Regions from separate parts of the Pantoea nemavictus genome, predicted to be linked through region 3. Evidence: predicted binding sites of a transcription regulator. Region 3 holds the regulator's gene; each other region holds the start of a gene.
The links. Region 3 encodes PurR, which represses purine synthesis genes. Its sites were predicted from a motif close to CANGCAAACGTTTGCNTG; they were not measured.
Positions count from the first base shown of each region.

Region 1: a site for PurR is predicted at 1,162-1,179, ahead of WH298_RS09680 (NCS2 family permease). Genes of this name have one in related genera too.
Region 2: a site for PurR is predicted at 1,982-1,999, ahead of gcvT (glycine cleavage system aminomethyltransferase GcvT). Genes of this name have one in related genera too.

Region 1 is NZ_JBBGZW010000001.1:2,107,551-2,110,830, forward strand. It holds gene WH298_RS09670 (MFS transporter) at 1-261, shown strand, start outside; gene yieH (6-phosphogluconate phosphatase) at 434-1,096, opposite strand; gene WH298_RS09680 (NCS2 family permease) at 1,249-2,562, shown strand; gene WH298_RS09685 (4'-phosphopantetheinyl transferase family protein) at 2,595-3,280, opposite strand, start outside.
Region 2 is NZ_JBBGZW010000001.1:1,223,393-1,226,672, forward strand. It holds gene gcvP (aminomethyl-transferring glycine dehydrogenase) at 1-321, opposite strand, end outside; gene gcvH (glycine cleavage system protein GcvH) at 421-807, opposite strand; gene gcvT (glycine cleavage system aminomethyltransferase GcvT) at 830-1,927, opposite strand; gene ubiI (FAD-dependent 2-octaprenylphenol hydroxylase) at 2,350-3,280, opposite strand, start outside.
Region 3 is NZ_JBBGZW010000001.1:3,966,676-3,969,955, forward strand. It holds gene punC (purine nucleoside transporter PunC) at 1-427, opposite strand, end outside; gene punR (DNA-binding transcriptional activator PunR) at 538-1,449, shown strand; gene purR (HTH-type transcriptional repressor PurR) at 1,446-2,471, opposite strand; gene cydH (cytochrome bd-I oxidase subunit CydH) at 2,745-2,834, shown strand; gene WH298_RS18335 (C40 family peptidase) at 2,891-3,280, opposite strand, start outside.

The DNA.
Region 1 (3,280 bases), 1.9 Mb from region 3:
GGTATGATTGGCGGCTACGGCGCGCTGATTTCAGATACCTTCCCGCCGCAGGCACGTGCGACAGCACAAAACGTGTTGTTTAATCTTGGGCGTGGCGTGGGTGGTTTTGGTCCGCTGGTGATTGGTTTGCTGGCCACCAACATCTCTTTCACCGCCGCGATTACGCTGCTGGCGCTGATTTATCTGCTGGATATCGTTGCCACCCTGTTCCTGCTGCCGAAGAAGCAGAGCAACGAGGATTCGCTGGGGGCGATTGGCTGATTTGGATTGTGCTGGCTGTCCTTTCTTCGGTGCGTGCTGGCTGCCCCCCACCTCAGTCCTCCCCCACGAGTGGGGGAGGATGATGCTGCTATAGGGTAGTTGGGGAGTTGCATGTGGCAGCGTCTCCTTCCCCCACTCGTGGGGGAAGGCCGGGATGGGGGACAGCCAGCACCTACCCCACCAAATCCCACCCACGCGCTCGCCACAGATCCGGCAACTGCGCCATATCATCAAAGCGCGTCACCAGCGGATGATCTAACTCGGGATTGTGCGCATCGGCGCAGTAGTAAAACACCGGAATCCCGGCGGCGATTCCCGCACGTGCGCCCGCCTCGGAATCATCTACCAGAATGCATTGCTCAATCGGCACCTGCATCTGCTCGGCCGCGTGATACATCAGCTCCGGATCGGGCTTCCAGTGGTTAATGTCATAACCGCTGTACAATTTCCCCTCCAGATACGGCAGCATGCCGGTTAATCCCAGCGAATGTTGCATCTTCTTTACCGTGCCGTTCGAAACCACGCACATTGGCACTTTTACGCGCTCCACCAGCGCTTTGGCACCGTCAATCGGCTTTAAATCGAGATCGAACAGTCTCGCCACTTCGGCGCGATAGGCGGTTTCCACCTCTTCAAGCGGCAACTCAACCTGATGTTCTGCCGCCACGTCGCGGATGATGTCGTAGAGCTTCACCCCTTTATATTGCTCAAACATCTGCTGCAGCGAGAGCTCAATACCGTAGCGGGCAAAGGTGTTGACGTAAGATTGCGTACAGATTACTTCGCTGTCGACCAGCGTACCGTCGCAATCAAAAAAAATACATTCAACCGACATCGCACATCATCCTTTTGTTAAACAATAAGCTGACACTCTAGCTTACTGAGCGCAGAAAGCGACCCTGAGCAACCGGTTGCGAATAATCAGTGTTTTGCCGCGCCAAACTCTATACGATACGCGGCGATAAATTTTTTCATCGGAACAGTGAAATGAATAATCAGGGTCTTTTGCAGCGCATCTTCAAACTGCAGGAACACGGCACCACCGTGCGTACAGAAGTGATCGCCGGGTGCACCACTTTCCTGACGATGGTCTACATCGTCTTTGTTAACCCGCAAATTCTTGGTGTGGCGGGCATGGATACCCAGGCTGTCTTTGTGACCACCTGCTTAATTGCCGCGTTCGGCAGCATCCTGATGGGGCTGGTGGCGAACCTGCCAGTGGCATTGGCGCCGGCGATGGGCCTCAATGCCTTCTTCGCCTTTGTGGTGGTCGGTGCAATGGGCTACTCGTGGCAGATTGGCATGGGCGCGATTTTCTGGGGCGCATTGGGTCTACTGATCCTCACGCTGCTGCGCGTGCGTTACTGGATGATTGCGAATATTCCGCTGAGCCTGCGCGTGGGCATCACCGCCGGTATTGGCCTGTTTATCGCCATGATGGGGCTGAAAAATGCCGGCATCATCGTGCCGAACGCCGATACTATCGTTGCCGTCGGCAATCTGACCTCGCACAGCGTGCTGCTCGGTGCGCTTGGCTTCTTTATCATCGCTATTCTGGCTTCGCGTAACATTCATGCGGCGGTGCTGGTGTCGATTGTGGTGACCACCGCGCTGGGCCTGATAATTGGCGATGTGAAATTCAGCGGCGTGTTTGCGGCGCCGCCTGCTATCACCTCCGTAGTGGGCCAGGTCGATATCAAAGGCGCGTTCAACATTGGTATGGCCGGTGTGATCTTCTCCTTTATGTTGGTTAACCTGTTCGACTCATCCGGCACGTTGATTGGCGTGACGGATAAAGCCGGACTGACCGATGAGAAAGGCACTTTCCCGCGCATGAAGCAGGCGCTGTATGTCGATAGCATTAGTTCCGTCACCGGTTCACTGATCGGCACCTCTTCTGTTACCGCTTATATTGAAAGCTCGTCCGGCGTGGCGATCGGCGGACGTACTGGCTTGATGGCGGTGATTACCGGGATTCTTTTCCTGCTGGTGATGTTCCTGTCACCGCTGGCCGCGATGGTGCCATCCTATGCGGCGGCGGGTGCGCTGATTTACGTTGGCGTGCTGATGACGGCATCGCTATCTCGCGTGCAGTGGGACGACCTCACCGAAGCGGTTCCGGCGTTTGTCACTGCCGCAATGATGCCTTTTAGCTTCTCGATCACCGAAGGCATCGCGCTGGGCTTTATCTCTTACTGCGTGATGAAAGTAGGTACCGGCCGCTGGCGTGAAATCAGCCCGTGCGTGGTGGTGGTTGCTCTGCTGTTCGTGCTGAAAATCGTCTTTATCGACGCCCACTAAACCAATAAAGGCCGCGACTGCGGCCTTTATTACTATGGATGCCCCATCTCATGCGGTGTGACCAAGCTGGTCAGGCGCAAGGTGCGCGGCCCCATGTTGGGTTTGCTCATCTCGACATCGCGTAGCGATTGCCATTGCTGCGCGCCATCAATCTCCCACAGGCGTAAGCGTTCGGTGCCTGGCGACAGCGCACACGACCACACCAGTGTAGGTTCGGCATCACATACCGCCTGAATATCGGGAAACACGGTAGAGCGCAGTCGGCCAGCTGCGGGATGCAAACGCAGGGAATCAATGCCGCTATCAGATTCGCCGGTGAGCTTAAGAATGCTTTGGCGCAGCGTCCAGATTTGCGTCAGCGCTTCCATGAAATCCTGCTGCGCGTTGATCCAGGCTTTTTCGCCGGAGGAGAGATCCTGCGTCAGCATCTCTTGAGTTTGACGGCTGTGGGCGCGCACAATTTCCATATCCAGCCCAGCGCGTCCGCCTTCTTCCGCCAGCAGCACGCCAATGGTATTGCCGGCGTAGGAAATACTGAAATCCGGTAGCGTGGGATCAGCAAAACGAGGACGTCCGCTGCTGGTGGTGATCAGCTGCGGAAGTTCATGAATGCCATAGACGCGCAGCATTAACTGCGCCAGCAGTTCGCGCGCCGCTAAAAAGCGTCCGCGCCGCTTATCAGCGAAGCGGTCGGCACTGTTGATCACATCCTGTGGAA
Region 2 (3,280 bases), 2.7 Mb from region 3:
GCCCGGATTTTCCAGCATGTTACGTAGGATAACCGGCGGCGTAATTACCGCGCTGTAGCCCATGCCGATCCAGGATTTGTAGCGTTGATTCTGACTGGCAATGGCCTTCAGCTCTGCCAGCGCTTGCTGCTCGGTCGCGGCGTCGCCAACCGCAGGCGGGCCTGGCAGCTGGATGTCGGCCGGGACGATAGAGCTAATCAATGATGAGAGCGAACTGGCACCAATCGCTTTCAGCATTAAGGCCTGTTGTTCCGGCGTAGGACCGATGTGGCGCTCAATGAAAGCACCGTTATGTTCGAGCTGGCTGAGAGTCTGGGTCATTTGCAGTAAATCCTGAATCGGGCTGGGTTACAAAAATGGCGTTAAGTCAGGCAGATAAAAAAGAAGGTGCCGCTGTGCGCCACCTTCTGCAACTACCGGTTACTCGTCGATCGCGGCTTTGTAGGCATCGGCATCCAGCATGGAGTCGAGCTCTGACTCGTCGCTGGCTTTGATGCGGAACAACCAACCATCGGCATACGGCGCGCTGTTAACCAGCTCCGGTGAATCGCCTAGCTGATCGTTCACCTCGACGATTTCACCGCTCAAGGGTGCATAGATGTCAGAAGCGGCTTTCACCGATTCCGCCACCGCGCAATCATCACCGGCCGCGAAGGAGGCGCCGACGTCTGGCAGATCGACAAATACCATGTCGCCCAGCAGTTCCTGCGCATGTTCGGTGATACCTACCGTGAAGGTGCCGTCGGCTTCTTTACGGACCCACTCGTGGCTATCGCGGTATTTCAATTCACTTGGCACATTGCTCATTGGCCATTTCTCCTGAAAAAAATTACTGGGCGACCGGCTTACCGGCGCGAACAAAAATCGGTTTTGTCACTTTCACTGGCATTTCACGGTTGCGGATTTCCACAATCGCCTGCTCGCCAATCCCCGCAGGCACACGTGCCAGCGCGATGCTGTAACCCAGCGTTGGCGAGAAGGAGCCACTGGTAATAATACCTTGCTGCGGCTGACCTTGTTCATCGGTGAAACGCACAGTCAAACCGTTACGCAGCACCCCTTTTTCGGTCATCACCAGACCAACCAGCTTCTCGGTGCCCTTTTCGCGCTGCGCTTGCAGTGCGTCACGACCGATGAAATCGCGGTCGGCAGGTTCCCAACTGATGGTCCAGCCCATGTTGGCAGCCAGCGGCGACACGCCTTCATCCATCTCCTGGCCGTACAGGTTCATGCCCGCTTCCAGACGCAGCGTGTCACGCGCACCCAGACCCGCCGGCTTAACGCCTGCAGCTAGCAGCTGCTGCCAGAAAGCGGCAGCTTCAGTGGCAGGCATAGCAATCTCGTAGCCCGCTTCGCCGGTGTAGCCGGTAGTAGCAATGAACAGGTTTTCTGCCTGCACGCCAAAGAACGGCTTCATGCCAGCAACGGCGTCACGCTGAGCGGCACTGAACAGCGTTTGCGCTTTTTGCTGCGCGTTCGGGCCCTGCACCGCAATCAGCGCCAGATCGTCACGCTCGGTCAGCTCGACGCCAAACGGTTGTGCATGCTGTTTAATCCAGGCCAAATCTTTCTCACGCGTGGCGGAGTTCACCACCAGGCGGAAGAAATCTTCGCTCATAAAGTAAACAATCAAATCATCGATGACGCCAGCGGAGGCATTCAACATGCCGGTGTAAAGTGCTTTGCCCGGCTGGGTCAATTTAGCGACATCGTTGGCTAACAGATAACGCAGGAATTCGCGGGTACGTGCGCCGCGTAGATCGACGATGGTCATGTGGGAAACATCAAACATGCCGGCATCGTTACGCACCGCGTGATGCTCATCCATTTGCGAGCCGTAATGCAGCGGCATCATCCAACCGTGGAAATCCACCATGCGTGCACCACATGCCTGATGCTGTTCGAATAGAGGCGTTTGCTGAGTCATAACCATCCTGTGAAAACAAGTGAGTGTGACGCGCCTGCGTCGCCTTTGCTGGCTGACGCAAACGTTCTCTTTGTGCTGAAGTTATCACCTAATGCGGCAATTAACCATGAGGAAAACGAGGGTGAAACACTACCACCTTTCATCAAAGCACCGAACAGCGACCAGCATAAATCACTACATTATTGTGATTAGCCTCGCACAAAATACGACTAAATTACTTTCATGCAGCAAAATGAAGGAATAGACGCCGCAGGATTAAGAAATGGTCCGGTGTTCGCATTGTCATAACATGAATTAATCTAATGCGAATTAAGGGGTGAAATTAGAATAAATCAAACGAGGCGCAATTGCGGTGCAGTGCTGCATCATGGCGGTGCAGCAAAGAAAAACGGCGCCCAGTTGGGCGCCGTCAGCGGAAAAGATTAACGTATCCAGCTGGGTAGATCGTTGAGCCCCATCGCCTGCTTCAGCATCAGCGGTTTAACGCCCGGTAAAGTATCGGCTAGCTTGAGGCCGACATCACGCAACAGCTTTTTCGCCGGATGCGTGCCGGCAAATAGCTCGCGGAACCCCTGCATCCCCGCCAGCATCATCGCCGCGCTGTGTTTGCGGCTACGTTCATAGCGACGCAGATAGAGATGCTGACCAATGTCTTTGCCTTCCTGGTGCAGACGGCGAATTTCACCAATCAGTTCGGCCGCATCCATAAAGCCAAGATTGACGCCCTGCCCGGCCAGCGGATGAATGGTGTGTGCGGCATCGCCAACCAGCGCCAAACGGTGCGCGGCGAAGTTACGCGCATAACGCGCCGTCAGCGGGAAGGTTTTGCGCTCGCTCTCGACCTGACACAGGCCAAGACGCATATCAAACGCTACCGACAGCTGCTGGTTGAACAGCGCTTCCGGCATCGATTGCATGCGCGTCGCTTCCTGCGGCGAGAGCGACCAAACGATCGAGCAGAGATGAGGATCCTGCATCGGCAGGAATGCCAGAATGCCATCGCCGTGGAATACCTGACGCGCGATGGCATCATGCGGCATATCGGTGCGGATATTTGCCACTAACGCATGATGCTCGTAATCCCAGAAGGTCAGCGGGATATCGGCTTTGTCACGCAGCCACGAATTAGCGCCGTCAGCAGCAACCAGCAAACGCGCGCTCATCATGCTGCCATCCTGCAAGGTAATGAAGGCTTCGTTGTCGCCAAACGCCACCTGCTGCAACTGCGCCGGAGCGAACAGCGTGATGTCGCTGCTGTTGCTGGCTCGTTGCCACAAGGCACTATGAATCACTTCGTTTTCAATAATATGACCGAGATGCGACAGGCCCTGCTGCTCATCATCAAAACTGATG
Region 3 (3,280 bases):
GAGAGAGCGCAACCAGCGGCATAATGGTGGCAAAGACTTTGTTCGCTTTCGCTTTAGGATAATGGTCCACCACCAGCGCTTGCCAGCTCACGGCTGCGGCGCAAACGCCAATCGCCTGTACGAAGCGCAGCGCCAGCATCAGGCGCACGTCAGTAACCCACAGCATCCCCAAACAGCCGAGCGCGAAAATGGCCAGGCCGGCAAGAAGAATGGGCTTGCGACCGTAACGATCCGACAACGGCCCCCAAAAAACCTGCGCGCAAGCAAAGCCGCCGAGAAACAGGCTCAGGCTGGCGCTGATGGTGCCCGGCGCGCTAGCAAAATCACGCTGCATATCGCCAAAAGCAGGTAAATACATATCCGTGGCAAGAAAACCGAGCATACTGAGCACGGCAAGGTAAGGCATAAATGCTTTAGACGACAACATGTTGATTCTCTTTTGGGCAGGTTGAACGGCGGGGAGTGTAAAAGGATGCAGCGCGCTTTGTGAAACGCTAATATTTGCACAGTGCTGTTAAAATTTTTGAAGGCAAATTTATGTGGTCAGAATATGCACTTGAAGTGGTCGATGCCGTGGCGCGCACCGGTAGTTTTAGCGCAGCGGCGCAGGAGCTCCATCGCGTGCCCTCTGCTGTCAGCTATACGGTACGTCAGCTTGAAACCTGGCTGGCGGTGCCGCTGTTCGAACGTCAACATCGCGAGGTGGTAATGACGCCGGCCGGCGAACATTTTGTGCGGGAGGGGCGGTCTGTTATCAAAAAAATGCTGGCAACGCGCAGGCAGTGCCAGCAGCTGGCCAATGGCTGGCGCGGTGAGTTAAGCATAGCCGTTGACTGCATTGTAAAACCGCAGCGCACCCGACAACTGGTAAAGGATTTCTATCGTCATTTTCCAGATATGGAGTTGATCATCAGCTTTGAGGTGTTCAATGGCGTGTGGGATGCCCTGGCTGACGGACGTGTTGATGTGGCGATTGGTGCCACTCAGGCGATCCCGGTCGGCGGGCGCTTTGCTTTTCAGGATATGGGCGCGCTTAACTGGCGCTGCGTGGTGAGCCCCGATCATCCTTTGGTCAACAGTGAACTGCTGGATGATGAAACGCTGCGTGTGTGGCCATCCCTGGTGCTGGAAGACACCTCGCGTGCGCTGCCGCGTCGTATGACATGGACGCTGGATAATCAGCGGCGGCTGGTGGTGCCGGATTGGGAAGCCGGGCTGGAGTGCCTGCAGGCGGGATTGTGCGTCGGAATGGTGCCGGGTCATCTGGCGCGGCCGCTGCTGAATAATCACCGTTTGGTAGAATTGCCATTGCCGCAAGCCTTTCCGGATAGTCCGTGTTGCGTCAGCTGGGCTGAACAACGTGCGTCACCGGCACTGGAATGGTTACTGGTATATCTCGGGGATGCTGAAACGCTGAACCACGAATGGCTCAGCGAAGTCTCGGTTTAGCGGCGATAGTCGCGGAACGGGCCATCCGCCACTGAGCGACGCTCAATCAGCGTTGGCTGCACCTCAATGGTTTGCGGATCTTCGCGTTTACTGGTGATGCGATCCAATAGCATTTCCAGCGCTTTTTCACCCAGTTCGGCTTTCGGCTGGTGCACGGTCGTCAGGGCTGGAGTGAAATAGCGCGCGTTGCGCACGTTGTCGTAACCAATTACCGAGATATCCTGTGGCACACGTAAACCCATCTCATCGGCGGCACAAATCGCGCCCATGGCCATGATGTCGCCCCCGCAGAATACGGCGGTTGGCCGCTGTTTCTGGTTTAAAATCTGCTGCATCGCCTGGTAACCTGATTCAGGTTCAAAATCGCCCTGAACCACCCATTCTGAACGTACCGCAATGCCCGCCTCGTTCATCGCCTGCAGGAAACCCGCGTGACGTCCGCCGCCGGTGTTGCGCTCCATCTGGCCGGGAATCGCGCCAATGTCGCGATGACCGCGTTCAATCAGATAACGCCCCGCGAGATAGCCACCCTGAAACGCGTTGTCCTGCACTGTATCGGTAAAATCACCGCGTGAAGCGCCCCAATCCATCACCACCATCGGGATATTGCGGTTCTCTTCCAGCATTTGCAGCAGATCGTCCGGATACTCAGAACACATCACCAGCAAACCATCGACGCGTTTTTGCGCCATCATCGACAGATAAGCGCGCTGTTTCTGCAAATCGTTGTGCGCGTTGCCGAGAATCAGCGTATAGCCGCGATCGAAGCAGTGATTTTCTACCGCTTCAATAATTTCGGCAAAGTAGGGCGCTTCGCTCGACGTTGCCAGCAGGCCCAGAGTTTTGGTGTGATTCACTTTCAGACTACGCGCCACGGCACTTGGCGAGTAATGCAATTCTTTGATCGCTTCCCATACGGCGTTACGCGTCTCTTCCGCAACGAAACGCGTTTTGTTGATGACATGCGAAACCGTGGTGGTTGAAACACCGGCGCGCTTCGCGACATCTTTAATTGTTGCCATGAAAATGGTACTCCTGGGATTATCGCAACTTACTGATAAGTATATTGTTAAACGTTTGCGTCTGCTAATGCTTTTACAGCCCAAAAAGCGGGCGAAATGGGGGTGTTTAGCAGGCGAAATCACTTCATCATGCTGTAAATACAGCAGGCGCGAAATCTGTTGCGCAACGAAAGGCGGCGATTCTAGCAAGCTAGCGCGGATAACACGAGATTTTTGCCCACTGCTGTGCGAAAATCGCTTTAACCCTAAAGATTGTGTGACTAAGGAGGCGTGATGAATACTGATTTGAAGCTGGCGCTAATGACGACGGTTGGCGCACTGTTAATGATTATCGCATTCAGCTTTACCGCGATCATGCATTAACAAAAAAGCCGGAGCTGTTAACAGCATCCGGCTTTTTTATTGGCGTTGCGCAACCGCTAGCGAATGGTTTTTGGCGTCATCATACGACGCGCGCCTACATAGTGTTTCTGCCAGTAATCCTCACCTAATGCGCTAATCTGAATATCTTTACCCGTGCGCGGTGACTGAATGAATTTGCCATTGCCGAGATAAACACCGACATGATCGGCGGTGCCGCGATTGTTGATGCGGAAGAACACCAGATCCCCTTTCTCCAGCATTTCACGCTTTATCGGTGCCGCATCGCGCAGGTGATACATTTCATTGGCGGTGCGCGGGAATTTGAACTTTACCAGGTCTTTATAGGCGTACCACACCAGGCCGCTGCAATCGAAGCCGGTGTGAGGTGAGGTACCGCCCCACTGATAGGGTTTGCCAAGCTGGCCCATTAATTTGGTCATCGCCGT